One region of the Streptomyces sp. NPDC058620 genome, then DNA from elsewhere that is predicted to be linked to it. Evidence: riboswitches for the same ligand, from Rfam matches in the RefSeq annotation. Region 1 holds a riboswitch; each other region holds the start of a gene.
What was found. Region 1 has a riboswitch for thiamine pyrophosphate ahead of ACFWSK_RS06740 (thiamine ABC transporter substrate binding subunit). Riboswitches for the same ligand answer to the same signal wherever they lie in the genome.
Positions count from the first base shown of each region.

Region 2: another riboswitch for thiamine pyrophosphate. It lies ahead of thiO (glycine oxidase ThiO); the one in region 1 lies ahead of ACFWSK_RS06740 (thiamine ABC transporter substrate binding subunit).
Region 3: another riboswitch for thiamine pyrophosphate. It lies ahead of thiC (phosphomethylpyrimidine synthase ThiC); the one in region 1 lies ahead of ACFWSK_RS06740 (thiamine ABC transporter substrate binding subunit).

Region 1 is NZ_JBHXQO010000004.1:86,893-97,142, reverse strand. It holds gene ACFWSK_RS06750 (phosphatidate cytidylyltransferase) at 1-35, shown strand, start outside; gene rlmN (23S rRNA (adenine(2503)-C(2))-methyltransferase RlmN) at 140-1,246, shown strand; TPP riboswitch at 1,290-1,406, shown strand; gene ACFWSK_RS06740 (thiamine ABC transporter substrate binding subunit) at 1,490-2,584, shown strand; gene ACFWSK_RS06735 (ABC transporter permease) at 2,641-4,254, shown strand; gene ACFWSK_RS06730 (ABC transporter ATP-binding protein) at 4,257-5,300, shown strand; gene ACFWSK_RS06725 (SRPBCC domain-containing protein) at 5,380-5,832, shown strand; gene ACFWSK_RS06720 (hypothetical protein) at 5,851-7,017, opposite strand; gene ACFWSK_RS06715 (ABC transporter ATP-binding protein) at 6,999-7,736, opposite strand; gene ACFWSK_RS06710 (aspartate aminotransferase family protein) at 7,952-9,331, opposite strand; gene ACFWSK_RS06705 (Lrp/AsnC family transcriptional regulator) at 9,316-9,807, opposite strand; gene ACFWSK_RS06700 (gamma-aminobutyraldehyde dehydrogenase) at 9,984-10,250, shown strand, end outside.
Region 2 is NZ_JBHXQO010000042.1:4,677-14,926, reverse strand. It holds gene ACFWSK_RS28500 (class II 3-deoxy-7-phosphoheptulonate synthase) at 1-501, shown strand, start outside; gene ACFWSK_RS28495 (bacterioferritin-associated ferredoxin) at 664-933, shown strand; gene bfr (bacterioferritin) at 1,000-1,479, opposite strand; gene ACFWSK_RS28485 (sulfite oxidase-like oxidoreductase) at 1,634-2,266, shown strand; gene ACFWSK_RS28480 (DUF4396 domain-containing protein) at 2,285-2,860, opposite strand; gene ACFWSK_RS28475 (deoxyribonuclease IV) at 2,929-3,792, opposite strand; gene pknB (Stk1 family PASTA domain-containing Ser/Thr kinase) at 3,799-5,724, opposite strand; gene ACFWSK_RS28465 (thiazole synthase) at 5,824-6,618, opposite strand; gene thiS (sulfur carrier protein ThiS) at 6,623-6,847, opposite strand; gene thiO (glycine oxidase ThiO) at 6,844-8,034, opposite strand; TPP riboswitch at 8,032-8,144, opposite strand; gene ACFWSK_RS28450 (NAD(P)/FAD-dependent oxidoreductase) at 8,275-9,519, shown strand; gene ACFWSK_RS28445 (Rv2175c family DNA-binding protein) at 9,600-9,965, shown strand; gene thiE (thiamine phosphate synthase) at 10,046-10,250, shown strand, end outside.
Region 3 is NZ_JBHXQO010000024.1:60,527-70,776, reverse strand. It holds gene ACFWSK_RS22030 (DUF5326 family protein) at 30-242, shown strand; gene ACFWSK_RS22025 (IclR family transcriptional regulator) at 482-1,252, shown strand; gene ACFWSK_RS22020 (SsgA family sporulation/cell division regulator) at 1,354-1,791, shown strand; gene ACFWSK_RS22015 (YibE/F family protein) at 1,806-3,137, opposite strand; TPP riboswitch at 3,209-3,342, shown strand; gene thiC (phosphomethylpyrimidine synthase ThiC) at 3,335-5,137, shown strand; gene ACFWSK_RS22005 (hypothetical protein) at 5,187-5,999, opposite strand; gene ACFWSK_RS22000 (metallophosphoesterase) at 6,182-7,255, opposite strand; gene ACFWSK_RS21995 (LacI family DNA-binding transcriptional regulator) at 7,415-8,536, opposite strand; gene hisC (histidinol-phosphate transaminase) at 8,941-10,020, shown strand.

The DNA of each region.
Region 1 (10,250 bases):
GGCTGCTGCTGGTGATTTTCGTCGGATCGGGCTGACACACCGCGCCCGCACACCGTCTGACCTGCAAAGTTGTGAGCGAGGGCCCGTTGTCCACAGGACGGCGGGCCCTTACTCGTCTGTCTGCGACACTGGAAGAACCATGCCAAAGCCCGGAGAACTCACTTTTGTCGCGCCCCGCGGAGCCAAGAAGCCGCCGCGGCATCTCGCCGACCTCACGCCCGACGAGCGCAAGGAAGCAGTCGCCGCGATCGGCGAGAAGCCGTTCCGCGCCAAGCAGCTGTCGCAGCACTACTTCGCGCGGTACGCGCACGACCCGTCGGAGTGGACCAACATTCCGGCCGCGTCGCGCGAGGGCCTCGCCGAGGCGCTGTTCCCCGACCTGATGTCCGTGGTGCGGCACATCAGCTGCGACGACGACACCACCCGTAAGACGCTCTGGAAGCTGCATGACGGGACGCTCGTGGAGTCCGTCCTCATGCGTTACCCGGAGCGGGTGACCATGTGCATCTCCTCGCAGGCGGGCTGCGGGATGAACTGCCCGTTCTGTGCCACGGGGCAGGCCGGGCTCGACCGCAATCTGTCGACCGCCGAGATCGTGCACCAGATCGTGGACGGCATGCGGGCACTGCGTGACGGCGACGTTCCTGGCGGGCCGGCGCGGCTCTCCAACATCGTCTTCATGGGCATGGGCGAGCCCCTCGCCAACTACAAGCGCGTCGTCGGCGCGATCCGCCGGCTGACCGATCCCGAGCCCGACGGGCTGGGTCTCTCGCAGCGCGGGATCACCGTCTCCACAGTGGGCCTGGTGCCCGCGATGCTGCGCTTCGCCGACGAGGGCTTCAAGTGCCGTCTCGCCGTCTCGCTGCACGCTCCGGACGACGAGCTGCGTGACACGCTCGTCCCCGTGAACACGCGCTGGAAGGTGCGGGAGGTGCTGGACGCCGCCTGGGAGTACGAGGCGAAGTCCGGCCGTCGCATCTCCATCGAGTACGCGCTGATCCGCGACATCAACGACCAGGCGTGGCGGGGTGACCGGCTCGGCCGGCTGCTCAAGGGCAAGCGGGTGCACGTCAACCTGATCCCGCTGAACCCGACGCCGGGTTCCAAGTGGACCGCCTCGCGGCCCGAGGACGAGAAGGCGTTCGTCGAGGCCATCGCGGCCCACGGCGTGCCCGTCACGGTCCGGGACACCCGCGGCCAGGAGATCGACGGGGCCTGCGGACAGCTGGCGGCCTCCGAGCGCTGAAGCGGAAGGGGCCCGGTGTAGCCTGGGCGCCACATTCAACTTCATATTCCGACAGGGGAGCGCCACAGCGCTGAGAGTGCGGCACCGAGGACAGGCTGGCCGCAGACCCTCTGAACCTCGCCCGGGTCATTCCGGGTAGGAAGTTCGGACCTTACTCAAGCTGTTGCGCCCTGCCCGCTTCCCGATGATCACTGGGAAGCGGGCAGGGCCGCGTCTCTTCCTGGTCACTTCCAGGAGGATCACATGAGCACCACCACGAAGATCACCGTGACCGCGGTCGCCGCCGCGCTCGGTGTCACGGCTCTCGCGGGCTGCGGAAGTTCCGACGACGCCTCCGAGGGGGCGAAGGGCTCCGGCTCCAAGACCGTGACGCTGGTCAGCCACGACTCCTTCAACGCCTCGAAGGACGTACTGAAGGCGTTCACCGAGGAGACCGGCTACACCGTCAAGGTCCTGAAGAGCGGTGACGCCGGTGCCGCGCTCAACCAGGAGATCCTGACCAAGGGCTCCCCGCGCGGTGATGTGTTCTTCGGCGTCGACAACACGCTGCTCTCCCGCGCCCTCGACAACGGCCTGTTCACGCCGTACGAGGCCAAGGGCCTCGACCGGGTGGCGGACGACGTGCGGCTCGACGCGGACAAGCACCGGGTCACGCCGGTCGACACCGGGGACATCTGCGTCAACTACGACAAGAAGTACTTCGCCGACAAGAAGCTCGCGCCGCCGCGGTCCTTCGACGACCTGCTGAAGCCCGCGTACAAGAACCTGCTCGTCACCGAGAACGCCGCCACCTCGTCGCCCGGCCTGGGCTTCCTCCTCGGTACCGTCGCCGCCTACGGCGAGGACGGCTACGAGGACTACTGGAAGAAGCTGAAGGACAACGGCGTCAAGGTCGTCGACGGCTGGGAGCAGGCGTACAACGACGAGTTCTCCGGCTCCGCGGGCGGCAGGAAGGCCAAGGCCGACCGGCCCCTCGTCGTCTCCTACGCCTCCAGCCCGCCCGTCGAGGTGCTGTACGCCGAGCCGCGGCCGGCCGAGGCCCCGACCGGCGTCGCCACCGGGACCTGCTTCCGGCAGATCGAGTTCGCGGGCCTGCTGGACGGCGCGAAGAACGAGGCGGGCGGCAAGGCCCTGCTGGACTTCCTGATCGGTCAGAAGTTCCAGGAGGACATGCCGCTGAACATGTTCGTGAACCCGGTCGTGAGCGACGCGAAGCTGCCGGAGCTCTTCACCGAGTTCGGCGCGAAGGTCGACGAGCCGACGACCGTGGCCCCGGAGAAGATCGCCGAGAACCGTGAGCAGTGGGTCCGGTCGTGGTCCTCGCTCGTGGTGAAGTAGCCGGCCGCTCCGTGCGCAAGGGGCAGGTACGCGGAAGCGCGGTGCGGCTCGGCCTGATGGCCGTGCCCGTCGCGTTCTTCGCGCTGTTCTTCGCCTACCCCGTCGCCGCGATCGTCGGCCGCGGGCTGAAGGACGCGGGCCGGTGGCAGTTCGGCCGGATCGGTGAGGTGCTGGGCCGGCCCGAGATCCTCGACGTCCTGTGGTTCACCACCTGGCAGGCACTCGCCTCCACCGCGCTCACCCTGATCCTCGCGCTGCCCGGCGCCTATGTGTTCGCCCGTTTCGACTTCCCCGGCAAACAGTTGCTGCGGGCCGTGGTCACGGTGCCGTTCGTGCTGCCGACCGTGGTCGTCGGGACGGCGTTCCTGGCGCTGCTCGGCCGCGGCGGTTTCCTCGACGAGCTGTGGGGTGTGCGGCTCGACACCACCGTGTGGGCGATCCTGCTCGCGCACGTCTTCTTCAACTACGCCGTGGTCGTACGGACCGTCGGCGGCCTGTGGGCGCAGCTCGACCCACGGCAGGAGGAGGCCGCCAGGGTCCTCGGGGCCGGACGGTACGCGGCCTGGCGGCGGGTCACCCTGCCCGCGCTGGCGCCCGCCGTGGCCGCTGCGGCGCTGATGGTCTTCCTCTTCACGTTCACCTCCTTCGGCGTCGTGCAGATCCTTGGCGGCCCGGCCTTCTCCACGCTCGAGGTGGAGATCTACCGGCAGACCGCCCAGCTCCTCGATCTGCCGACGGCCGCCGTACTGACCCTCGTGCAGTTCGCCGCGGTCGGTGCGATCCTCGCCGTGCACGCCTGGACCGTACGGCGGCGCGAGACCGCTCTGAAGCTGGTCGATCCGGAACAGACCGCCCGCAGGCCGCGTGGCGCCGGGCAGTGGGCGCTGCTCGGCGGGGTGCTGCTGACCGTCCTGCTGCTGATCCTGCTGCCGCTCGGTGTGCTGGTCGAGCGCTCCTTCGACGGGCCGGGCGGTTACGGGTTCGGCTTCTACGGCGCGCTGCAGTCCGCCGACGCGAGCGGCTCCACGTTCCTCGTTCCGCCGCTCGAAGCCGTCTGGAACTCGCTCCGATACGCGCTCGTCGCGACCCTCATCGCACTTGTCGTCGGCGGGCTGGCCGCGGCGGCGCTCACCAGGCGGGCGGGTCGGCTGGTGCGCGGGTTCGACGCGCTGCTGATGCTGCCGCTCGGGGTGTCCGCCGTGACGGTCGGCTTCGGCTTCCTGATCACGCTCGACAAGCCGCCGCTCGATCTGCGGACCTCCTGGATCCTGGTCCCGCTCGCGCAGGCGCTGGTGGGCGTCCCCTTCGTCGTACGGACCATGCTGCCGGTCCTGCGTGCGGTGGACGGGCGGCTCCGGGAGGCGGCGGCGGTGCTCGGGGCCTCGCCGCTGCGGGCCTGGCGCGAGGTCGACCTGCCGCTCGTGCGCAGGGCGCTGCTGGTCGCGGCGGGCTTCGCGTTCGCCGTGTCGCTCGGCGAGTTCGGCGCGACCGTGTTCATCGCGCGCCCCGACAATCCGACGCTGCCGGTCGCGGTCGCCCGGCTGCTGGGGCGGTCCGGGGAGCTCAACTACGGGCAGGCGATGGCGCTCAGCACGATTCTGATGCTCGTCTGCGCGGTCTCGCTGCTGCTGCTGGAACGTATCCGCACCGACCGATCCGGGGAGTTCTGACGATGCTGACACTGGAATCGGCCACGGTCCGCTTCGGGAAGCGGAAGGCGCTCGACGCGGTGGACCTGGAGGTCGCCGACCACGAGATCGTCTGTGTGCTCGGGCCGAGCGGCAGCGGCAAGTCGACGCTGTTGCGGGTGGTCGCCGGGCTCCAGCCCATGGACGGCGGCCGGGTGCTGCTGGGCGGCGCCGACCAGGCCGGGGTGCCGGTGCACCGGCGGGGTCTCGGCCTGATGTTCCAGGACCACCAGCTGTTCCCGCACCGCGATGTCGGCGCCAATGTCGCGTTCGGGCTGCGGATGCACGGTGCCGGGCGGGCGGAGCGGGAACGCGGAGTCGCCGAGCTGCTCGACCTGGTCGGGCTGCCGGGCGCCGGGCGCCGGGCCGTCGCCACACTGTCGGGCGGGGAGCAGCAGCGCGTCGCGCTCGCCCGTGCGCTCGCCCCCAGCCCGAAACTGCTGATGCTGGACGAGCCCCTGGGACAGCTGGACCGGAGCCTGCGCGAACGTCTGGTCGTCGAGCTCCGTACGCTCTTCGGCCGCCTGGGCACCACGGTCCTGGCCGTCACGCACGACCAGGGCGAGGCGTTCGCGCTCGCCGACCGGGTGGTCGTGATGCGCGACGGGCGGATCGCCCAGACGGGAACCCCGCTGGAGGTCTGGCAGCGGCCCGCCTCCGCGTTCGTCGCCCGCTTCCTCGGCTTCGACAACGTGGTGGACGCCGAGGTGACCGGCACGGTGGCGGACACGGTCTGGGGCAAGGTGGCCGTGCCCGAAGGGGAGTGGCAGGGTCCGTGCGAGCTGCTGGTGCGGCCGGCCGGGGTGCGGATCGGTGCTCCGGAGGAGGGCCTGCGCTGCACGGTGGGAGTGCGTACGTTCCGGGGGCACCACGTCTCCGTACTGCTGCACCCCGAGCGCGGGCCCGCGCTGGAGGCGGAGTGTGCGCTGCGGGACACCCCGGAGGAAGGCGCAGTGGCCGGGGTGACCTTCGAGGTGGCCGAGACGGTGGTCCTGGCACCGGCTGTCCGGGGGCAGTCCGGGGAGTGACCGGCTGGCGGCACCCTCCGGAGCCTGGTCCCCTGGAATCTGGCAGCACCGCCCGGGGGCCCAGGAAAGGACCACGACCATGAACGGGTCAGTACGCGAGGGGATCGACCTCACCCGTGTCTTCGACGCCCCACGGGAGCGGGTGTTCGAGGCGTGGACGACGCCGGAACGCTTCGCGGCCTGGTACGGAGGCCACGCCGACGTACCGCTCGACCGGGTGTCGATGGATGTCAGGCCGGGCGGGGAATGGAGCCTGGTCCTCGTCGTGCCGGGCACCGAGATGCCCTTTCACGGGGTGTACCGCGAGGTGGTCGAACCGGAGCGGCTGGTCTTCACGCTGAAGGACGCGAGTGCGGCCGACGAGTCCGAGGGCGAGATCGTCACCGCCACGTTCACAGGTCGCGGGCGCACCACCGAGATGACGTTCCGGCAGCGCGGTGGGAACCTCACCCCCGAGCAGTACGCGGCGGCGGAGGACGGCTGGGAGGCGTTCTTCGACACGCTCGCCACGGTCCTCGCGGACACCGCCTAGACCGGCTGTGCGGACCCGTCAGGCGGTCAGGGGCAGTGCGGCCAGTTGCGCCACTGCCCAGGTCAGCGGGGCGAACACGGCGAGCAGCGCGCCGGCGCGCAGGGCGGTGGCGCTGCGCAGGGCCGAAGCCGGGGCGCCCATCCTGAGCAGGGCGTCGGCGGTCTGGACGCGGGCCTGCTTCGCCTCCAGCGCGGAGGTCAGCAGCGTCGCGGTCGTGCAGCCCAGGACGAGTACCGCACCCAGAGCGGTGAGGGGACCGAAGGGGCGGGGCCCCGTCCCGTACAGCGCGGCGGCCGCGAGCACTCCGGACAGCACCGCGCAGACGACCCCGATCGGGCGGCCGATCCTGCGCGCCTCGTCCATCAGGACCCGGCCCGCCAGCAGGCGTACGGCTCCCGGGCGCGCGGTCTGGAGCAGTTGTCCGCAGAGGTAGGTGAGGCCGGGGCCCGCCATGGCCAGACCGATCGCCGTCAGCGTCCAGCCGGCCAGAACACCGGCCGGGGTGGCGTCCAGCCTGCCCGGCAGGGGGAACGGGCTGCCCGGCGCTCCCCGGCTCGCGTACGCCTCGACCGCGAGGCCGGCAGCGGTCAGGGCGACGCCCCACGGCAGACCGGACGGTGCCCCGGAGGGACCGGCTTCCCCGGCCGCCCCGGAGGCGTCGGAGGAGGGCGCCGGGGGCCGGGAGCGCAGGGCGCGCGCGGTCGCGAGCGCCGAGGCCACCGGTACGAGGGCGAGGAGGGTGAGGGCGGCTGCCAGCGGCAACGGGGCGCCCGCGCCCAGCAGTTCGGCCGCGCCGCCGTCGAACGGCAGCCCGGTCAGATCGCCCCGCAGGTGCAGGAAGAGGAGCAGGGCCACCATCGAGCCGAGCGTGGTGGAGACCGCCGTGGAGACGGCCGCGAGCACGGAGAGCCTGACCGGTCCGAGCCCGATGGCGGAGAGCCCCGGGCGGGGCCGGGTGCCCGGGTCCGTCCGGGCCACCGCGACGGCGAACTGCACGGTGGCCGCCAGCGGGACGAGGCACCACAGCAGGCGCAGTACCGAACCGGTGGACTGCGCCGGGTGACTGGAGGCGTACCCGAGGGTGCACAGCAACAGGAAGCCGACCCCGGCCGAGGCGGCGGCGACGAGCAGGCGCCGCATCAGGACCAGGGGATGCGTACCGCGGGTCAGACGGAGAGCGAGCACGCCGAGCGGCCTTCCGTATCGGATACGGCGGGCAGGGTGACGGTGCTGACGCGGCGGCCGTCCAGCAGGGCGACCGCGCGGTCCGCGAGCGCGGCGACCTCCACGTCATGGGTGGCGAGGACGACCGTGATGCCGTGCGAGCGGGCCGCGGTCGTCAGGGTGCGCAGGAGCTGCGTGCGGTCCGCGCGGTGCAGCGTCGCGGTCGGCTCGTCGGCGAAGATCACCGACGGCGAGGCGGTCAGTGCCCGGGCGACGGAGACGCGCTGGCGCTGTGCCTGGAGCAGCGCGTGGGGCCGCTTCTTGGCGAACGTGGCGATGTCGAGCCGCTCCAGCCATTCCAGCGCCGCCTTCTTGGCGGCCCGGTGCGAGGTGCCCCGCAGGAGCAGCGGAAGGGCCGCGTTCTCCCAGGTGGTCAGCTCCGGTACGAGCTGGGGTTCGGGGGCGATCCAGGCGAAGCGCTCGCGGCGCAGCTGTTCGCGCAGGCGCGGGCCCATGGTATGGACGGGGACGCTGTTGAACCAGACCTCGCCCTCCTGGGGCACCAGCTGTCCGGACAGGCAGTGCAGCAGCGTGGTCTTCCCGCTGCCGCGCGGCCCGGTCACGGCCAGGATCTCGCCGTCCCGGATGCCGACGGAGACACCGCCGAGGGCGGGCGAGCCGTTGTGGGAGTGGTGCAGGGAACGCGCCCAGATCACGTCGTTGTCCGGCGGGGCCACCATGGCGTACACCTCGGTTCAGTTCAGATTTCCTGTCCCCCGTACGGGGGAACGAAGACGCGGCCGATCGGTCACTCGGCACGGTAGGCAGCCCGGCCCGGGTGTGCGCACAGCACGCGGCCCGGATGCGCTCCTTCTCACTCGAAAGGCGTATCCGGGCCGCGTGGACCGTATGAAATGACCGCTGGAACGTCGTCAGCCAGGGGTCACCGTCGGGGTCAGAGCTTCGTCCACGCCTCCGTGAGCACGGACCGCAGGATGCCCTCGATCTCGTCGAAGGTCGCCTGGTCGGAGATCAGCGGCGGCGCGAGCTGGACGACCGGGTCGCCGCGGTCGTCGGCACGGCAGTACAGACCGTTCTCGTACAGCGCCTTGGAGAGGAAGCCGTACAGGACGCGCTCGGTCTCCTCGTCGGAGAAGGTCTCCTTGGTGGCCTTGTCCTTCACCAGCTCGATGCCGTAGAAGAAGCCGTTGCCGCGGACGTCGCCGACGATCGGCAGGTCGTGCAGCTTCTGCAGCGTCTTGAGGAACGCGCTCTCGGTGTCGAGGACGTGCTGGTTGAGGCCCTCGCGCTCGAAGATGTCGAGGTTGGCGATACCGACGGCCGCGGAGACCGGGTGGCCACCGAAGGTGTAGCCGTGCAGGAAGGTGTTGCCACCCTTGTAGAACGGCTCCGCCAGGCGGTCCGAGACGATGCACGCGCCGATCGGGGAGTAGCCCGAGGTCATGCCCTTGGCGCAGGTGATCATGTCCGGCACGTAGTCGAACTTGTCGCACGCGAACATCGTGCCGAGGCGGCCGAAGGCGCAGATCGTCTCGTCCGAGACGAGCAGCACGTTGTACTGGTCACAGATCTCGCGGACCCGCTGGAAGTACCCGGGCGGCGGCGGGAAGCAGCCACCGGCGTTCTGCACCGGCTCCAGGAAGACCGCGGCGACGGTCTCGGGGCCCTCGAAGAGGATCTCCTGCTCGATCTGGTCGGCGCACCAGCGGCCGTAGGCCTCCGGGTCGTCGCCGTGGATCGGGGCGCGGTAGATGTTGGTGTTCGGCACCTTGTGAGCGCCGGGAACCAGCGGCTCGAAGGGGGCCTTCAGGGCCGGCAGGCCCGTGATGGACAGGGCGCCCTGCGGGGTGCCGTGGTACGCCACCGCGCGGGAGATGACCTTGTACTTGGTCGGCTCGCCGGTGAGCTTGAAGTACTGCTTCGCCAGCTTCCACGCGGTCTCGACGGCCTCGCCGCCACCGGTCGTGAAGAAGACCTTGTTCAGGTCACCCGGAGCGTAGTTCGCGAGACGCTCCGCGAGCTCGACGGCCTTCGGGTGGGCGTACGACCACACCGGGAAGAAAGCGAGCTCCTGCGCCTGCTTGTACGCCGTCTCGGCGAGCTCATGACGACCGTGGCCGGCGTTGACCACGAACAGGCCGGAGAGGCCGTCGAGGTAGCGCTTGCCCTTGTCGTCGAAGATGTAGGTGCCCTCGCCACGCACGATGGTGGGAACGGGCGCGTTCTCGTAGTCCGACATGCGGGTGAAGTGCATCCACAGGTGGTCGTACGCGGTTCGGCTGAGGTCCTTGCTCACGGCTATCGGGTTCCCCACATATAGGTCTGCTTCTTGAGCTTGAGGTAGACGAAGCTCTCGGTGGAGCGCACACCGGGTATGGCCCGGATGCGTTTGTTGATCGTCTCCAGCAGGTGGTCGTCGTCCTCGCAGACGATCTCCACCATCAGGTCGAAGGAGCCCGCGGTCATGACCACGTACTCGCACTCGGCCATGGCCGACAGGGCTTCCGAGACGGGGTCGAGGTCTCCCTCGACATTTATGCCGACCATCGCCTGCCGGCGGAGTCCCACGGTGAGCGGGTCCGTGACGGCGACGATCTGCATCACGCCCTGGTCGAGCAGCTTCTGGACGCGCTGACGCACGGCCGCTTCGGACAGGCCGACGGCCTTGCCGATCGCGGCGTACGGACGGCGTCCGTCCTCCTGGAGCTGCTCGATGATTGCGAGAGAGACGGCATCGACCGTCGGGGACGATCCGTTCCCGGTCCTGGAGTCTGCGCTGCGACTGGCCACAGACCCACTCTGCACCGGGACTCGTCTGTCTGGCAAGCCCAGATCGATGAAATTCGTTGTTTGGGGGCCAGGATCTCACTGAATCCGAAGATGGCGGACTGTGGGTATGTCGAAAGCGTCACCGAAGCGATTAGGGTGGAATCTCATCCATCGGACAGCCGACAGGAGGGGTGGTTGTGACCACCGAGGTGCGCCGTCTGCGCAACTACATCAACGGAGAGTTCCGGGACGCCGCGGACGGGCGGACCATCGACGTGGTCAACCCGGTGACGGAAGAGGTCTACGCGACCTCCCCGCTCTCGGGACAGGCCGACGTCGATGCCGCCATGGCGGCGGCAGCCGCCGCTTTCCCGGCCTGGCGTGACGTGACGCCGGCCGAGCGCCAGAAGGCTCTGCTCAAGATCGCGGATGCCTTCGAGGAGCGTGCCGAGGACCTCATCGCG
Region 2 (10,250 bases), on a different contig from region 1:
AAGATCAGTAACCCGATCGGCATCAAGCTCGGCCCGACGACCACCGTCGACGACGCGCTCGGCTACATCGACCGCCTCGACCCCGAGCGCGAGCCGGGCCGGCTGACCTTCATCGTCCGCATGGGCGCCGACAAGGTCCGCGACAAGCTCCCCGAGCTCGTCGAGAAGGTCACCGCATCCGGCGCCACCGTGGCGTGGGTGACGGACCCGATGCACGGCAACACCTTCGAGGCCGCGTCCGGCCACAAGACCCGCCGCTTCGACGACGTCCTCGACGAGGTCAAGGGCTTCTTCGAGGTGCACAAGGGTCTCGGGACGCACCCGGGCGGCATCCACGTCGAGCTCACCGGTGACGATGTCACCGAGTGCGTCGGCGGCGGCCACGAGATCTTCGTGGACGATCTGCACCAGCGGTACGAGACGGCCTGCGACCCCCGGCTCAACCGCAGCCAGTCCCTCGACCTGGCGTTCCTGGTCGCCGAGATGTACCGCGACCAGTAGGAATCACCGGACTGTACGACTGTGGGGCACGGATCGATGTGATCCGTGCCCCACAGGTCGTTCCGGGGCTTTTACCCACCAGGAGCGACGGGTAAGGTTAGGTTAGCCTCACCGAAAAGATCGGGGCGGCTCAGCGATCGACCCCGGCGGGAGGTGAACCGCGTGTACGTCTGCTCGTGTTTCGGAGTCACGGAACAGCAGGTCAAGCAGCATGCGGACGCCGGTGCCTGTACGCCCCGGCAGATAGCATCCGCCTGCAAGGCCGGCACGGACTGCGGTGGCTGCGTCCGGAGGATTCAGGCGCTGCTGGGGCGCGGTGACTGCCCGCGCCGCGAGCTGCTCGACCAGAAGCAGGAGCCGGTGGCCGGTTCCGTCGGTGCGGCGGCCGGCGTCACCGCTTCGCCGGACATCCGGCTCTCCGACGCGGCCTGAATCCGTCCGGTTTCTGGGTCACCGAGCCCCCGAGCCCCCGAGTTCCCACGTTCTTGAGCCCTCGGCTCAGCTGTCCGGCTGCTCGATCAGCTGCGCGATGTAGAGCGGCTCGCCGAGCTTCTCGACCAGTTCCAGCTGGGTGTCGAGGTAGTCGATGTGGTGCTCTTCGTCCGCCAGGATCGACTCAAAGATATTTGCGGACGTGATGTCGCCCTTGTTGCGCATCAGCTCGATGCCCCGCTTGAGACGGTCGATCGCCTCCACCTCGACCTGTCGGTCGGCCTGGAACATCTCGGTGACCGTCTGGCCGACCCGTACATGGAAAAGCCGCTGGTAATTGGGCAGGCCGTCGAGAAACAGAATGCGGTCGGTCAGGATCTCGGCGTGCTTCATCTCGTCGAACGACTCGGCCCTGGTGTACTTGGCGAGCTTCGTCCAGCCGAAGTTGTCCTGCATCTTTGCATGCAGGAAATACTGGTTGATGGCAGTCAGTTCGGCGGTCAGCTGTTCGTTCAGGAACTCGAGGACCTCGGGGTCGCCCTGCATCGCAGAGGCTCCTTCCAACCGGTGTACTGGGCAAGTTGGCCGCATCCTCGCATTGCGCCTGCCGGTCGTCCAGTAAGTGCACGCTTAGTACGAGTTGCCCGAATCGGGTCTGCCCTGGTCATGACCACCCCTGGCTGTCTGTCACCATGGAGGCATGGGTCAGCCGGAAAGCCGGGAATACAGCGAATCAGGGCAGTCCGAGCTTCCGCCGGGGCAGCGTCTGCAGCGCGGCTGGCCGGTCACCCACTACGGGCCCGTACCCAAGTTCAAGCCCGACCGCTGGGAGTTCCGGGTCTTCGGGGCCACGGCGGACGGCGACAAACGCTGCTGGAATCACCAGGAGTTCACGGCGCTGCCGTTCTCCTCGGTCGTCGCCGATCTGCACTGCGTGACGAAATTCAGCATGGTCGGCGCCGAATGGGGCGGAGTTCTCGCCCGTACCCTCGTGGATCTCGCACCGCCCGCACCCAATGTCACCCATGTGATGGTGTGGGCCGAGTACGGATTCAGCTCGAATCTCCGCCTGGACGACTTCGTCGCGGACCGGACCGTATTCGCCACCCACAAGGACGGCGACCTGCTCACCGCCGAACACGGCTTTCCGGTGCGGCTGGTGGTGCCGCATCTCTACGCCTGGAAGGGCCCCAAGTGGGTCCGTGGTATCGAGTACATGACCGCCGACCGCCGCGGTTTCTGGGAAGAGCGTGGCTATCACAACATCGGCGACCCGTGGAGCGAGCAGCGCTACTCCTACCAGGAAGAGCCCGGGGACGGCCCCGAGCTCTGATCCGGGAGGCTCCGCGCCTCAGTGGTGGTACTGGTGGACCACGGCGTGGCCCCTGCCGCGGCCGATCATCCACTTGTTGAACGGCACCGTGACGACGAAGGCGGCCGCCAGTGCGATCGCCAGGACGATCCAGAACATCGCATCGGCCACATGCGCGTCCATGGCCCCCGGCCACAGGGCGAGCACACCGTTGTCGATCAGTTCCATCACGGCGATCGAGAGGGTGTCGGCCGCCAGGGCGACCCGGATCGCCGTGCGGAAGTCCACGCCGGCCTTGAGGACGCCGCGCAGGGTCAGCGCGTAACCGAAGAAGAACGCCAGGGTGATCGCGAGCACCATCGTCGGCACGTTGCCCCAGCCGAGCGCGGTGCCGATCACCATGCCGAGGACCTCGCCGATGGCGCAGCCGGTGAGGCAGTGCAGCGTGGCCTTGGCGGCCACGGCCCAGCCGGCCTTGCCGGGCGCGGAGCCCGAGGGCGCGGGCCCGCCGTGTCCCGCGTGGCCGCCGTGTCCTGCGTGGGCCTCTTGCCCCGCGTGCGCCTGGTGGGCGTGTCCGGCGTGCGGGTCGTGCCGGGTGTCGTGGTCGTGCCGCATGGTTTTCCCCAAAGCCGGACAGCGGTTCCTGTCGACAACAGAAACCGTATACCCCCTAGGGGTACTTATCAAGGGTGTGCGGGATCTCGCAGCTCCTTCAGTCGTGCAACGTCCGCGGCATGCCCAGCCTTGCCACCGGGCGTCTCGATGACCAGCGGTACGCCGTCGGTCGCCGGGTGCGAGAACAGCTCACGGAACGGCTCCGCACCGATGTGCCCCGCGCCGATGTTCTCGTGCCGGTCCTTGTGCGCCCCCACCACGTCCTTGGAGTCATTGGCGTGGATCAGCTTCAGCCGGCCCTCGCCGACGGTGTCCACCAGCAGATCGAGGGTCTGACGCATGCCCGCGGGGCCGGTCAGGTCGTGCCCCGCCGCGTAGATGTGGCAGGTGTCCAGGCAGATGCCCAGCTTGGGATGGGAGTCCAGTGCCTCGAAGTACGGACCGAAGTCCCAGGTCCGCGAGCAGAGCGAGAAGCCCTGCCCCGCGGTCGACTCCAGCAGCAGACACGGGTCGTCGTCGTGCGTCAGCTCGTCGAGCAGCGGCCTCATGTGCCTGCGCACCTGCGCGAGGGCCTCCGCGGGGGGCCGTCCGCCGGTCGCCGAACCCGTATGCACCACGACGCCCAGCGCGCCGATCGCCCTGGCCCTGCGCAGGGAGTGGCGCAGCGACTCCACCGACCGCTCGACCGTGGCCTCGGTGTGCGAGCCGAAATTGATCAGATACGGGGCGTGGACGTACGCCGGGATCGACCCTGCCTCGCACTCCGCGCGGAACAGATCGTCCTGCGCCGGATTCCCGGGCGGCGTCGCCCAGCCGCGCGGATTGGCGACGAAGACCTGCACGGCCTCCGCGCTCAGCTCACGCGCGTAGTCGAGACCGACCTTGGCGAGTCCGCCCGCCACCGGGACATGGGCGCCTACCGGGTTTCGCATGTGGATCTACAGTCCCTTGGTCCTGATCGTGATCGTGGAGCCCTCGGCGGCCTGTTCGCCACCGTCGACGGACTGCTTCTCGATGGTGTCGCCGAAGGACAGGAAGGGCCGGTCGACCTCGACCTCGAACCCCGCCTCTTCCAGTGTGCTCCTGGCCTCGTCCACGTCCTTGCCCGTGACGTCCGGGACGTCGAGCATCCGAGGCCCCTTGGAGACCGTGAGCTCCACGGAGTCGCCTTCGGCCGCCACGGCGCCCTCCGCGGGTGACTGCTCGGCGATATCGCCCGCGACCTCGGCGGAGCTCACCCGGCCGGGCCGGACCTCGGCCTTCAGGCCCTCCTCCTCCAGCGCGAGGGTGGCGTCCTCGACGGAGAGACCGGTGACGTCCGGGACGTCGATCGGGCTGCCCTTGCTGACCACCAGCGCGACGGCGGATCCGGAGTGGCGCTCGGTGCCGGCCCCGGGGTCCGTACGGACCACATCGCCCCGCGCCACGTCCTCGCTGAACTCCCGGGTCACCCTCCCGGGGACCAGACCCGCTTCCTTCAGGTCGCGCCTGGCTTCGGCGAGAGCGACGCCCTGGACATCGGGCACGTCCACCATCTCCGGGCCCCGGGAGACGACGAGCCGCACGGAGTCGTTGCCCCGGATGCGTTCGCCGGAACCCGGATCGCTGCTCACCACCGTGCCACGGGCGGCGGTGTCGCTGTACGCGCGGTCGATCCGCTGCACATCGAGACCGGCGTCATCGAGCCGCTGCTCGGCGGTCTGCTGGCTCTGGCCCAGCAGCGAGGGGACCCGGGTGAACTGCCCGGAGTTGATGTACCAGACACCCGCGCCGACGCCCAGCACCAGCAGGAGGGCGGCGAGCGCGGCGGCTATGCCGCGCCGGGGGTTCCCGCCGAAGGGGACGCGTCGGCCGGGTCCGGTCCGCCGGGGCGGCAGGGACGGCGGCATCTCCAGCCGGCTCGTGTGGTGGGTGGTGCCCTGGCCGGGCGGAAGCACCCGCGGGATCACGCTCGTACGGTCGTCGGCGGCGTCGTGCTCCTCGCCGCGGGCCCGCGGGGGCTTCGCGTCGAGCTGCTCGTCGGTGAGGGCGGCCCTGCACTCCCGTGCCAGGGCCAGCAGGACCACCGCGTCCTGCGGACGCACCTCGGCGTTACGGGCGGTGGCGCTCGCCACCAGAGCGTCCAGCTCCACCGGGAGCCCCGGGACGGCCGCGGACGGCGCCGGGACGTCCTCGTTGAGGTGCTGGTAGATGACCTGGGCGGCGGTGTCCCCGGTGTGGGGCTTGCCACCGGTCAGCATTTCGTAGAGGACGACCCCGCACGCGTACACATCGGCCCGCGTATCGGCGGTGCCGTGTTCGATCTGCTCGGGTGCGAGATACGACACGGTGCCCAGGAGCGAGCCGGTGGTCTCGGTGACGGTACCCACGGCCCGTACGAGCCCGAAGTCGGCGACCTTCACCCTGCCGTCGTCCCCTATCAGGACGTTCTCCGGCTTCATGTCGCGGTGCACGAAGCCCGCGCGGTGCGCGGCGCCGAGGGCGGCCAGTACCGGTTCCATGATGTCCAGAGCGGCCCGGGGCTGCAGGGCACCGCGCTCGCGCAGGACGTCACGGAGCGTGCACCCCGCGACGTACTCCATCGCCAGATAGACGTACGCCCCCTGGGCGCCCTGGTCGAAGACCGCGACGACATTGGGGTGCGCGAGCCTGGCCACGGACTTGGCCTCGCGGATGAAGCGCTCGACGAACGAGGCGTCGGTCGCCAGTGCCGGGTGCATCACCTTGAGCGCGAGCACCCGGTCGAGCCGGGTGTCCATGGCCCGGTAGACCGTGGCCATACCGCCGACGGCGATCCGCGCGTCGACGCGATAGCGGCCGTCGAGCAGCTGCCCGATCATGGGGTCCTGGAGGGTCGTATCCACGCATCGAGTCTACGAGCCGGCGCCGACACGGCCGACGGTCCGGGCAGCTCCGGGGGCTACTGCAGCCGAGCCGTGACAGGGACACGCTCCGGCCGTGTCCTAGAACGCCGGACGCTCCGGGTCCAGTACGGCACGGCCCTCGCCCGGGGACGACGCCTCGGCGAAGTGGCGGCGTGGAATCCGGCCGGCCCGGAACGCCAGGCGCCCGCCCTCCACCGCATGCCTCATCGCGCCCGCCATCAGCTCCGGCTCCTGGGCCCGGGTCACCGCCGACGCCAGCATCACCGCCGAACAGCCCAGCTCCATCGCGAGCGCCGCGTCCGAAGCGGTCCCGGCGCCGGCGTCCAGGATCACCGGTACCCCGGCCCGCTCGACGATCAGCTGGAAGTTGTGCGGGTTGCGGATGCCGAGGCCGGAACCGATGGGGGAGCCGAGCGGCATGATCGCCGCGCACCCCACGTCCTCCAGCTTCCGGGCCAGCACCGGATCGTCGTTGGTGTACGGAAGGACCGTGAACCCGTCGTCCACGAGGATCTCGGCGGCGTCCAGCAGCTCGATCGGGTCGGGCAGCAGCGTGCGCTCGTCCGCCACGACCTCCAGCTTGACCCAGTCGGTCCCCAGCGCCTCCCTGGCCAGCCGGGCGGTGAGTACGGCCTCGCCTGCGGTGAAGCAGCCCGCCGTGTTCGGCAGGACGCGGATGGAGAGCCGTTCCAGGACGGAGAGGACCGAGCCCTGCACGGTCGGGTCCAGCCGGCGCATCGCCACGGTCGTCAGCTCGGTGCCGGAGGCGAGCAGGGAGCGCTCCAGGACCTCCAGGCTCGGAGCGCCGCCCGTACCCATGATCAGCCGGGAGGAGAAGGGCGTACCGCCCAGGGTGAAGAGATCGTCGGACATCGGGTCAGCCTCCCTGGACCGCGGTGAGGACCTCGACACGGTCTCCGTCGGCGAGCGCGGTGGAGGACCACTGGCTGCGCGGGACCACGGTCTCGTTGACGGCTGCGGCCACGCCGGAGTGCGAGGCGGTGAGCGTCGCCACGAGAGTGTCGAGCGGGGTGTCGAGGGGAACGCTTCGGCGTTCCCCGTTCACGGAGATCAGAACGGGGCCGGACAGATGCTCGGTCATGCGGGCTGCTCCTGAGGCACGGGGGTGGCTGAGGGCGAGGGGGTGAAACGGCTCGGTGTGAAGGCGCGGCCCACGTCCGGCAGCTCGCCGGTGGTCAGCACGTGTGCCATCACCTCGCCGGTGACCGGGGTCAGCAGTACCCCGTTGCGGTGGTGTCCGGTGGCGAGATGGAGGCCGGGCAGGGCCGTCGGGCCCAGCAGCGGGGCGTTGTCGGGGGAGGCCGGGCGCAGGCCCGCCCGGGTCTCGGTGAGCGGCAGCTCGGTGATGCCGGGCACCAGTTCGTGCGCGTCGCGCAGCAGCTCGTAGACCCCGCCTGCCGTGACGGTGGTGTCCCAGCCCAGCTCCTCGCTGGTGGCGCCGACGACCAGCTCGCCGTTCTCCCGGGGCACCAGGTAGAGGTGGCTGCCGCGGACGACGGCGCGCACCGTCCGGCTGAGGAAGGGGGCGTACGCGGGTGGCACGGTCAGCCGCAGGACCTGGCCCTTGACCGGGCGGACCGGCGGCACGACCTCCTCGGGCAGCCCCGCGAGCCGGCCGCTGAGACTTCCCGCGGCGAGGACGACCTGGTCGGCGCGGAGCTCGGTCCCTCCCGCGAGTACGGCTCCGGCGGCGCGGTCGTGCGTGACCGTCAGCCGCTGCGTCCAGGCCCGGTGGAAGACCACCCCGGCGCGTTCGCAGGCGGTCAGCAGCGCAGCGGCCAGCCGCCGGGGGTCGACCTGGTGGTCGCCGTCGACGCGCAGCCCACCGCGTACGCCCGGGGCCAGCATCGGCTCCAGACGGCGGCACTCGCGCCCGGTGAGCCACTCGGACTCCAGCCCCGAACGCTGCTGCAGCGCGTGCAGTTCGCGCAGATGGGCCCGGTCGTCGGAGTCCAGCGCCACGGCCAGGGTGCCGCAGGCGCGGAAGCCGATCTCCTGACCGCTCGCCTCCTCCAGCTCAGCCGCGAACGCGGGATAGCGGGCGGCGGACGCGACGTTGAGGCCGAGCAGGGTCTGCTCGCCGTAGTGGAGTTCGGTGACGGCGGCGAGCATCCCGGCCGCCACTCCGGCGGCCCCGCCGCCCGGCCCGGGGTCGGCCACCGCCGTACGCAGGCCGCGCTGCGCCGCCCGCCAGGCGGTCACCAGCCCGATGATGCCGCCCCCGATGACGAGGACGTCGCATCCGTTTCCGCTCCTTGGAACACGCATGGGCTTCCAGCCCCTCCCTTCGCCGGCATGACCCGGATCAGGTTCGTACGGTCGGAGGCCGCCCAGCCTCCCTCTCAGCCCGGTGCGTCCGGGCTCCCGCGAGTCTTTTACGTTGGCCACCCTAAACCCCGTCACCCGTGGTCAGTAAGACCCACTCAAGGACCTGCTCGGGCCGTCGCGGCCCGGCCGTCGTGAGGGAGCCACCTTCCTGACGAACCGTCAGGTGCTTAAGGTGGACGGGTGAGTGAGCAGACGGAACAGCAGACAGCGGGACGCCTGACCCGGCACGTCGTGGTCGTCGGAGCGGGCATGGCCGGGGTACAGACCGCCGTGGCCCTGCGCGAACAGGGCTTCACCGGCCCCGTCACGCTGATCGGCGCCGAACCGCATCAGCCGTACGACCGGCCGCCGCTCTCCAAGGCGGTCCTGCTCGGCAAGGCCGAGGACTCCGCCTTCGACATCGACTTCGAGGCAGTCGGCATCACCCTGCGCCTCGGGCTCGACGTGACGGGGCTGCGGCCCGGGGCGCACGAACTGGACACCGTGGACGGCCCCGTCCCGTACGACACCCTGGTCGTCGCCACCGGAGCGGAACCGATCGTGCTGCCCGGGTCCGAGGGCGTCCCGGGCGTCCACCTCCTGCGCACCCTCGACGACGCCGCGCGGCTGAAGCCCGTCCTGGAGCGGCAGCACGACATCGTGGTCGTCGGGGCGGGCTGGATCGGCGCGGAGTTCGCCACCGCCGCCCGCGCCGCGGGCTGCGCGGTCACCGTCGTCGAGGCGGCCGAGCGCCCCCTCGCGGGCGCCCTGCCCGCCGAGGTCGCCGCCCCCATGGCCCACTGGTACGCGCAGAGCGGCGCCGAACTCCTCACCGGCGCCCGGGTGGCCCGGATCGAACCCGGCGCCGTCGTCCTGGCGGACGGCCGGGTGATTCAGGCCGGGGCGGTGGTCGTGGGCATCGGCGCCCGGCCCGCCACCGGCTGGCTGGCCGGCTCCGGCATCGCACTCGGCCCGGACGGCTCGGTCACCGCGGACAGCGCGCTGCGCAGCTCACTGCCCGATGTGTACGCCGTCGGGGACTGCGCCTCCTTCCCCTCCGCCCGCTACGGCGAGCGTCTGCTCGTCCACCACTGGGACAACGCGCTCCAGGGCCCGCGGACCGTCGCCGCCGCCATCGTCACCACCGACGGTGACGGGCAGCCGCAGCCGTACGACCCGGTGCCCTACTTCTGGTCCGAGCAGTTCGACCGGTTCGTGCAGTACGCGGGCCACCACGCCGGTGCGGACACCCTGCTGTGGCGCGGCGACCCTGCGGAAGCCGCCTGGTCGGTGTGCTGGCTGCGCGAAGAAGTGCTGGTCGCGGTGCTCGCCGTCGGCCGCCCGCGCGACCTGGCGCAGGGGCGCAAACTCATCGAGTCGGGCGCCCGCGTCGACCCGGAGCGGGCCGCCGACCCCTCCGTGCCCCTGAAGGCGGCGACGCTCTGACCCGCTCCGATGCCACCTCGTGACCCCCTTACGGTCGGCCCGGCTACCGACTGTCGGTCCGGGATGGCACGCTTGTCCCTGTGACCGAGATTGACGCAAAGATCGATGCTCTCGTCCCTGCCTGGCTCTACCTCCCCGACATCGCGGAAATGCTCGATATCGAGGTGACGCGCGTGCGGCAGCTGGTCAGGGATGGCCAGCTCATCGCCGTACGACGCGGCGAGAACCGGGCGCTCCAGGTACCTGCCGCCTTCATCGACGGCGACAAGGTGGTCAAGGGCCTCCCGGGGCTCCTGACGGTCCTGAGGGACGACGGCTACAACGACGGAGAGATGCTGGAGTGGCTCTTCACTCCCGACCCGACCCTGCCCGGTACCCCCGCGCAGGCGTTGAGTGAGAATCGCGGTACGGAGGTGAAGCGCCGCGCCCAGGCGCTCGCCGTCTGACCGAGACAACCGCACACGGAGTGCGGGCCGAGCCCCACGGCCCGGCCCGCACCCCGCCGTACCGACGGGGGAACCTCACCATGTCCACGCCTCGCGCGCAGCTGTCCGACGCCCGGCTCTATCTGTGCACGGACGCACGCAGGCGGCAGGGTGACCTCCCCGCGTTCCTGGACGCCGTCCTCAGCTCCGGTGTGGACATAGTCCAACTGCGCGACAAGGGCATGGAGGCCGCGGAGGAGCTCGACCACCTCGCGGTGTTCGCCGACGCCTGCAAGCGCCACGGCA
Region 3 (10,250 bases), on a different contig from region 1:
CCCATGGAGACGAGGTAAGGACGATGGCCGTGCAGGAGATATTCGCGGGGATGCCCTGGTGGGTGAAGTGGGTCGCGGTGCCCGTCATCGCGATCGTCGTGTTCGGCAGCCTGATCGCCAGCGTGGTGGGCTTCGTCATCGGTCTGCTCTTCAAGGTGCTGGTGTTCGCCGTTCTGGTCGGTGGTCTGGTCTTCGTCGTACGGAAGTTCATGTCCTCGTCCTCGTCGGGCCGTGACTGGTAGTGACGGACGTCGCGGGACGATTAGGCCAGCTGAGCTAAGTCCCCGACGAAAAGGCACTTCGGGCGTACGGTGCCGATACAGTGGCGTATCGCAGCCGCCACCTGGGAAGTAACTGTCCGTCATCGCATTGCCCATTGGTTTGTACGGCAGTCCGGTCTCCGGGCCCAGGTTCGTGGCAGTCCGTGGGGGCGGCCCCCACGGGAGGGCTGACCGCCCGTCACCATGCCTGGGGGTGACCTGTGACCACAGCAGCGAATACCGCTGTACCGACATTGATCGGTTCGGTGCAGCGGGCACTGAGACTGCTGGAGGCCGTGGGCACCCATCGCGACGGGGCGCCCGCGAAGCAACTCGCACGGGAAGCAGGGCTTCCGCTTCCGACCGCGTACCACCTGCTGCGCACCCTGACCCATGAGGGCTACCTGCGCCGGGAGAACGGCGTCTTCCTCTTCGGCGAAGCCGCCGAGCGGCTGATCGACGGTGGTGCCGTACAGAACCGTCGCAACGCCATGACCGACTCGCTCGCGCGCTGGCGCGACGCCATCGGCGTGCCGGTCTACTGCGCCATCTACCGCGAGGGCGAGATCGAACTCATCGCGGTCGCGGACACTCCGGCCCATCCGGCCGTCGATGAATGGGCCGCGTTCCGCGAGACCGGTCACGCGCACGCGATCGGACAGTGCCTATTGAGACAACTCGACGAGGACGCCCGCGGGGACCATCTCGACCGCCATCCCGTGCAGCCTCTGACTCGTCACTCTGTGCGAGATCGCGAGTCGTTTCTTGAACGGTTGCGATCAACGGAACGCATGGAGCCTGTCATTGAACGACAGGAATATGCCTTGGGAACGATCTGCGCGGCCATCCCGATCACGGTGGGCACCACCGTGGCGACGATGGCCATTTCCATACCCCTTGACCAGCAGGACCGGTTGCTCCCCGCAGTCGAACAGCTACGCAACGAGGTCGCGGATCTCTTGCGTTCGCTCGTGCTCTCTATCAGTATCTGAAAAATCACTCCTTGTGATCTGCTATCGCGTGCACCACGATGGCGTCAATAGGGCCACGGGGGATCATTCCTGGCCAGTTTCATCTACCGCGGGGTTGAACGATGCGCGAGTCGGTTCAAGCAGAGGTCATGATGAGCTTCCTCGTTTCCGAGGAGCTTTCCTTCCGTATTCCGGTGGAGCTCCGATACGAGGTTGCTGATCCTTATGCGATCCGAATGACCTTCCACCTGCCGGGCGACGCCCCTGTCACCTGGGCTTTTGGCCGTGAGTTGCTACTCGACGGTCTCAACAGCCCCAGCGGTGACGGGGATGTGCACATCGGGCCTACCGAGCCCGAAGGGCTTTCCGATGTACACATCCGGCTCCAGGTGGGAGAGGACCGTGCGCTCTTCCGGGCCGGCACGGCGCCTCTTGTGGCGTTCCTCGACCGGACGGACAAACTGGTCCCGCTGGGTCAGGAGCACACGCTGAGTGACTTCGAGGGCAACCTCGAAGAGGCGCTGGGCCGGATTCTCGCCGAGGAACAGAACGCCGGCTGAGGGGGCGCCCGTCGCTACGCCTTGCGACGACGGCCCCTCCCTGTCCGTGCGGGTGCAGGAGCTCCGCCTTCCGCGCCGAGCCCTGTGCGGTCCGCGGAGACCACCAGCGCCGCGAGTGCCGTGGTCACCGGCACCGAGGCGACCAGTCCGATCGAACCGATGAGTGTCCGGAAGATCTCCACCGCCACCAGTTCGCTGTTGGCCACCGTCCCCATGCTGCTCTGGGCGATCGAGAAGAGCAGCAGCAGGGGCAGCGCGGCCCCCGCGTAGGCGAGCACGAGGGTGTTGACGACCGAGGCGATGTGATCGCGGCCGATCCTGATCCCCGCCTTGTAGAGCTTCCGTGCCCCCATCGTCGGGTCCGCCTGGTGCAGTTCCCAGACCGCCGACGTCTGGGTGACGGTCACGTCGTCGAGTACGCCGAGCGAACCGATGATGACGCCGGCCAGCAGCAGACCGCTCATATCGATGTCCGGAAACAGGCCGTGGATGAGGCCGGTGTTGTCGTCGGTGTTGCCGGTGAGACTCGCCCAGCCGATGAAGAGCGAGCCGAGCAGGCCGATCAGCAGCAGCGAGATGAGTGTGCCGATGACGGCCACGGACGTACGGGCCGTCAGGCCGTGGCACATGTAGAGCGCCGCCAGCATGATGGCGCTCGCCCCGATCACCGCCACGACCAGGGGATTCGAGCCCTGAAGGATGGCAGGCAGGATGAACAGGGTGAGCACGGCGAACGACACGGCGAGCGCGATCAGCGCCATCACGCCGCGCAGCCTGCCCACCGCGACCACGACCAGCGCGAAGATCGCGGCCAGCAGCGCCATCGGGAACTTCCGGTTCACATCGGTCACCGAGTACTGGAGGTCACGGGGCGCGTCGGGCGCGTACGCCACGACCACGCCCTGACCCTCGTGCAGCTGCCTCGGGGCGTCCGGCTGGACGATCTCGGCGAAGGTCCGGCCCTTGTCCTTGCCGCTCGTCACCTCGATCGTGGCCTTCTTGCAGTCCCCCGTCTGCGCGTTGACCGCCTCGCGTCCCGAGGGTGTCGAGGTGTCACCGGTCGCCGGCACCTGCGCGGCGTTGACGTCCGCGCAGTCCACCGTGTCGACCCGGACCACCTTGCCGGACTGGGTCTGCCGGTCGAAACCGACACCTGTGCGTTCGTGGGCGGGGGCGCCACCGGGCCAGAACGCCACGAGGCCGACAAGGACCGCGGTGGCGAACGGAATCAGCACGGCCGCGATGACCTTGCGCAGATGCTTGGAGACGGGGGCGGCAGGGCCGTGGCTGTGCGAATGGCTGTGCGGGGGGCCCTGCGGTTCGGGATCGCTTTGGGAGGAGGTCACCGGGCGATCATCGCAAGAACGGGAGGGGCCCTCTATTCAGCACGCCATGAAGGACGCTAGCGTGGTGGCACCTTTGCACACGCGGGAGCTCGGAGCACCGGGCTGAGAGGGCGCTGACCTCCGTACACCGGTACGGAACAGGCTGCGCCGACCGCCGAACCTGTTACCGGGTAATGCCGGCGTAGGGAGTAGGTCTCATGACCACAGCGGACGCACGCACGCCTGCCTCGGAGCAGAACGCGCAGAACGCGCAGGAAGCACCGAATAACGAGGCCGGAAAGTCCATCGGCTGGCACAAGGGATACGTCCAGGGCTCGCGCCCGGACCTCCGGGTGCCGGTTCGTCAGGTGCACCTCACCAACGGCAAGGACGTGACGCTGTACGACACGTCGGGGCCGTACACCGATCCCACCATCGACACCGACGTCCGGCGCGGCCTCGTGCCGCTGCGGGAGAACTGGATCATCGCCCGCGGAGACACCGAGGAGTACGCCGGACGTCCCGGCCGCCCCGAGGACGACGGCCTGAAGCACACATCGCCCCGCGGCGGACTGCGCAACCTCGACGCGGTCTTCCCCGGCCGGCCGCGGCAGCCGCGCCGCAGCCGCGACGGACGGCCCGTCACCCAGCTCGCGTACGCCCGGCGCGGCGACATCACCCCGGAGATGGAGTACGTCGCGATCCGGGAGAACGTCGAGCCCGAGGTCGTACGCGAGGAGATCGCCGCGGGCCGGGCCGTCATGCCGGTCAACGTCAATCACCCGGAGATCGAGCCGATGATCATCGGCAAGCGGTTCCTGGTGAAGGTCAACGCGAACATCGGCAACTCCGCGGTCACCTCCTCCATCGAGGAGGAGGTGGACAAGATGACCTGGGCGACCAAGTGGGGCGCCGACACGGTCATGGACCTGTCCACCGGCCGCAATATCCACACCACCCGTGAATGGGTGCTGCGCAACTCCCCCGTACCGATCGGCACCGTGCCGCTCTACCAGGCCCTCGAAAAGGTCGACGGCAGGGCCGAGGAGCTGACGTGGGAGATCTACAAGGACACCGTCATCGAGCAGGCCGAGCAGGGCGTCGACTACATGACGGTGCATGCCGGCGTGCGCCTGCCCTACGTGCCGATGACCGCGCGCCGTAAGACCGGCATCGTCTCGCGCGGCGGCTCGATCATGGCGGCCTGGTGCCTCGCGCACCACAAGGAGTCGTTCCTGTACGAGAACTTCGAGGAGCTCTGCGAGATCCTCGCGACGTACGACGTGACGTACTCGCTGGGCGACGGACTGCGCCCCGGTTCGATCGCCGACGCCAACGACGAGGCGCAGTTCGCCGAACTGCGCACGCTGGGCGAGCTGAACACGGTCGCCAAACGATTCGGCGTCCAGACGATGATCGAGGGCCCGGGCCACGTCCCGATGCACAAGATCAAGGAGAACATCGACCTCCAGCAGGAGATCTGCGAGGAGGCGCCGTTCTACACGCTCGGCCCGCTGACCACGGACGTCGCCCCGGCGTACGACCACATCACCTCGGGGATCGGCGCCGCCATGATCGCCTGGTGGGGTACGGCGATGCTCTGCTACGTCACGCCCAAGGAGCACCTGGGCCTGCCCAACCGGGACGACGTGAAGACCGGGGTCATCACGTACAAGATCGCGGCCCATGCGGCGGACCTCGCCAAGGGGCACCCGGGGGCGCAGGACTGGGACGACGCGTTGTCGGACGCGCGGTTCGAGTTCCGCTGGGAGGACCAGTTCAACCTGGCGCTCGACCCGGTCACGGCACGGGAGTTCCACGACGAGACGCTGCCGGCCGAGCCGGCGAAGACGGCCCACTTCTGCTCGATGTGCGGCCCGAAGTTCTGCTCCATGAAGATCTCGCAGGACATCCGGCGTGAGCACGGGGGCTCGCAGGCGGAGATCGAGGTCGGCATGGCGGAGAAGTCGAAGGAGTTCGCGGCGGCCGGCAACCGGGTCTATCTGCCGATCGCCGACTGAGCGGACGGGCGGCCGCTACGCCGTGGTGCGGGTGTCCCCGGCGTAGCGGTCACTCGGGCTGGTGCTCGGGTCCGCCGAAGTCCGGACTGGTGAAGTCGGGGCTCGTGAAGGTCGGGCGCGGTCCGGCCGACGGGCCGTCGGCCGGGCCGGAGAAGTCCGGTCTGCTGTAGCCGATCTTCGGGATGCGGTTCGGGGAGCGGTGCGGCGTCCGGGAGGCGGGTCCTGCCGTCGGGTCGGCGAGTGCGTCCCGCAGGAAAGGCAGGATGCCGCGCTCCAGCAGGGCATGGCGCCACGCCTCCCTGGCGCGCGCCACGTCCTCCGGCAACTCCTCCTCCGGGTCCTCGGCAGGCAGCGAGGTGGCGCCGTTGCGCAGGGCCGTGGTGAGCAGTCCGACGGCGGCGACCAGGGTGGCCGCCGCGGCGACCGCGCCGAAGAACCAGCCCGCGGTGACCATCGTGGCCGCGAAAGCGAGGTCCGGGCCGAGCGCCTGGAGCAGATAGCCGACGAGCAGGAAGATCAGGGCTGCGGTACCGGCGAGGACGGGAGCCAGGGCGGTGACCACGGCGCCTGCACCGGCGCCCGCGCCCTTCGTCTCGTCCGGGGCGGGCCCGAGGGCCGGATCACCGGCGGGACCGCGCAGTTCGTCGCGCGCCTTCACGTAGTGCTCGTACTCGGTGGCGGCGGCCGCGGTGATGAGAGCCGTGGCGTTCAGCGCCATGGTGCGTAGCTGTTCCGGATTGAGCCGGTCACCGACTCCGTCCAGAGCCGGGTGTTCATGAGCATGACGCAGTGCGTCATCGAGAATCCGCTCGTACTCGGGGCGGTCCTCGGCCAGCAGGTGCGGAGCGCTTTTCATGTGCATCCCCCGATGCTCCGTAGGGCCTGACTGACCGCGTGGACCGGGCAATCGGGCGGAAACGGAGGAGAGCCTGCGACTGATACGCCGATGGTAGAGCGCCCACGGCACGGGGTGACAGGGGGTTTCCGTAAATAGGCCCGGTGGTCGGCATGGTCAGGTCGAGGATGCGTCTTCCCCGGCCTGCTTCATTCATGCAGGGGGAGTTGGACCACCAGTAGCTTTCCGGCCATGGTCACGCCGCCGTCCATGGCGATGGCGAGCCCGTCCGCGTACACGTGCGGGCCGTCCACGACGGGGCGCGTGCTGTCCTCGCCGTCCTCCGAGCCGACCTCGCCGAGCAGGTACGGAATGGGGCTGTGACCATGCACGACGCGCTGCCCGCCGTACGTCGCCATCAAGGCGCGCACGGCCTCGGCGCCCCCCTCGTCCCGGAAGGCGAACCGCTTGGTCAGCTTGCGGAAGACGTCCCAGCACTCATCGGCGTCGTTACGCGTAAGGATGGCGTGCACCGTGTCGTTGACGTCCTCGATGGTGGAGCCGTAGTCGAGGTACGCCGTCGTGTCGGAGTGCATCAGCAGATGCCCGTCCTCCTCGACGACCGCGTCGAGCCGGGACATCCACTGGAGGTGGACGTCCTGGAGCCGGTCCATATCGGTCTTCTGGCCGCCGTTGAGCAGCCAGGCCGCCTGGAAGGTCGCGGTGCCCGCACCGGAGTTCACCGGGGTGTCGCCGAACCGCTTGGCGCCGATGAGCAGCAGTTCGTGATTGCCCATCAGGGCCTTGCAGTACCCGCCGGCCGCTGCGGCCTCGGCGGAGAGCCGCATCACGAGGTCGATGACGCCGATGCCGTCCGGGCCGCGGTCCGTGAAGTCGCCGAGGAACCAGAGCCGGGCGTTGCCCGCCGCCCAGGCGCCGTCGGCGTCGATGAGGCCCCGCTCGGCGAGGGCGGCCAGGAGCTCGTCCAGATAGCCGTGGACGTCGCCGACGACGTAGAGCGGACCGCGCCCCGGGTCGGCGGCCGGCCGCTGCTCGGGGACGGGGTGCACCTCGACGGTGTCCTCGCGCCTGATCACCGGCAGATCGCGCTCGGTGGGCGTGTAGCCCTCCGGCGGCTCGTGGTCCATCGCCACGCTGCCGGGGTGCGGCGAGCGCGCGGGCACGGGCGTCTGCGCATACGGCGGTACGCGAAAGTCACGCAACGTCGCCGTCCGCACCACGGGTTCCTGACCGGCCCCCTGAGTCATCGACCCCTCCACCACCGTCGCGCCGCCGTACACCCGACGGGCCCTGCCTGGTAGAGGTGGTCCGCGGTGTCGTGCGCCCATCATAGGAATGCGGATCGTGCTGTGTGACGCACCAGGGGTGGTGAATCCGCGCGCACGTACGGTTCACCGGTCAATTGGTCCGGATTGTTGCGGTCAGTCCCCGGCCGGGGAGCGCGGAGCACTGACCGTGGTGCGCGGCGGGCGGCGCTGTGACGAGGTCCGGACGATGAGCTCGGTCGGTATCACCTGTTCGAGCGGACCGTCGTGTTCGACGCCCTCGATGGCGTCGATGAGGAGCTGGACGACTGCTGTGCCGATTCTGCGCGGCTTGAGGGAGAGCGTGGTGATGGGCGGTTCGGTGCTCGCGTAGACCGTGGACTCGCTGCAGCACACCAGTAGCAGGTCCTCCGGGACGCGCAGACCGTACCGGCGGGCGGCCGCCAGCAGATCCGTCCCGTTGGGGTCGAAGAGTCCGTACACGGCGTCGGGCCGGTCGGGGCGGGCCAGGAGGCGGTCGGCCGCCACCGCGCCCGCACACGGGTCGTGGGCCGGATAGGACTCGTACACCGGGTCCTGGCCCACGCGCTCGCACCAGTGGAGGTAGGCGGTGGTGGAGAGCCGGGTGTACGTGTCGGTGGTGGTGCCGGTCAGCAGGCCGATGCGGCGGGCTCCGGCGGCGGCGAGGTGGTCGAGGAGGTCGAGGACGGCGGCCCGGTGGTCGTTGTCGACCCAGGCGGTGACCGGGAGCGACCCGGCCGGGCGGCCGTCCGAGACGACCGGCACGCCCTGGCGCACGAGTTCGGTGACGACCGGGTCCTGGTCGGAGGGGTCGATGACGACGGTGCCGTCCAGTGCGACGTTCGACCAGACGTCGACGGTGCTGTGGCGGGAGGTGGCGGGGAGGATGACGAGGGCGTAGCCGCGGGCGAGCGCCGCGGACGTGGCGGCTCTGGCCATCTCCGCGAAGTACGCGAATTCGGTGAAGGTGAAAGGTTCATCCCCGTACGTGGTCACGGTCAGGCCGATGAGACCCGACTTGCCCGTACGGAGGGTTCGGGCCGCCGCGGACGGGCGATAGCCCAGACGCTCGGCGACCTCGCGGACATGTCGGCGGGTGGCGTCCGGGAGCCTGCCCTTGCCGTTGAGCGCGTCGGAGACGGTCGTGATGGAGACCCCGGCCGCGGCGGCTACATCCCGGATACCCGCCCGTCCTTGCCGGCCGTTGCGCCGGGGCGTCTCTGTCCGGCTCACCTGGTGCTTCCCTGCTGCTGTCATGGCGAGCCGATAGTAGGGCTCGGACGGGTAGTTGGGCCGGTCGCATATTCACCCGTTGACAGGCACGTTTCTGCATGATCGTTTGATGCTAAATGCCTTGGAAAACACGGGAGTTGGCAGGCTGGGCATCAGTGTGTCATGTGCCGAAGTCGATGGGCCTGCTGAATGGCCGATGTCTCGAAGAGGTCTCAACTCACCTCTTCGAGGGATGCGCGCCACGGAGTGAGCCACCGGCGCGCGGCGGGATGGGAAACGCTCCCCCTCGGCTGGGCGGACGCGTGAGGGACCATTCCGTGCGCTTCCCGGCACAGGGGACGAATCCCGGCTCCGGCCATTCGCAGCGGAGCCGAATCCTCATAAGGTGAGCAGTATTGATGTGCACGGATGGTCGAGGAGGACCTGCGGTGAGCGATACGAGCCCCAAGCTGCGCGCCGAGCTGGACGGCGTGCCCGCCTATGTGCCGGGCAAGCCGGCGGCGGCCGGCGGACCGGTCGCCTTCAAGCTTTCCTCCAACGAGAACCCGTTTCCGCCGCTGCCCGGGGTGATGGAGTCCGCGCTCGCCGCCGCCGCGAACTTCAACCGCTACCCGGACATGGCTTGTACCGGTCTGATGAACGAGCTGGCCGACCGATTCGGTGTTCCTCTCTCGCACCTGGCCACCGGAACCGGCTCGGTCGGCGTGGCGCAGCAGCTGCTCCAGGCCACCTCCGGCCCCGGGGACGAGGTCATCTACGCCTGGCGCTCCTTCGAGGCGTACCCGATCATCACGCAGGTCAGCGGAGCGACCTCGGTGAAGGTGCCGCTGACCGGCGGTGATGTGCACGATCTGGACGCGATGGCGGACGCGATCACCGACCGGACGCGCCTGATCTTCGTCTGCAATCCGAACAACCCGACGGGCACGGTGGTCCGCAGGGCCGAGCTCGAGCGGTTCCTGGACCGGGTGCCGAGCGATGTGCTGGTGGTGCTCGATGAGGCGTACAAGGAGTTCATCCGGGACGTCGAGGTGCCGGACGGCATCGAGATCTACCGGGACCGGCCCAATGTCGCGGTGCTGAGGACCTTCTCCAAGGCGTACGGCCTGGCCGGGCTGCGGGTCGGGTTCGCGGTGGCCCACGAGCCGGTCGCGGCGGCGCTGCGGAAGACGGCCGTCCCCTTCGGGGTCAGCCAGCTCGCCCAGGACGCGGCCGTCGCCTCGCTCCGTGCGGAGGACGAGCTGATGGGCCGGGTCGGCACGCTGGTCTGTGAGCGCAACCGGGTCCAGGAGGAGCTGGTGCGGCAGGGCTGGACCGTTCCGGAGTCCCAGGCCAACTTCGTCTGGCTGCGGCTCGGGGACCGTACGGTCGACTTCGCTGCCGCGTGCGCGCGGGCCGGTGTGGTGGTCCGGCCGTTCGCGGGTGAGGGAGTGCGGGTCACGATCGGGGAGTCCGAGGCCAATGACGTGTTCCTCAAGGTGACGGAGTCGTACCGCCAGGAATGGTGAGCCGCGGGCGCGGCCGCTGCGGAGCCTTCCGGCCGTAGCCGCTCCGTTCTGTGCGTGCCGGTGGCCCCGGACCTCGATGGCGAGGTCCGGGGCCCTTGTGCTGTGCGGTGCCGGGGGCCGGCTGCCCGGATGGCCGGGAAGGACCCCCCGATCGAACGTTCCGAAAGCGTGTGCGCCATAATGCTTGTGAATGTGAACGCGTTCACAAGCGTGTCCCGGTTCCTCCCTTG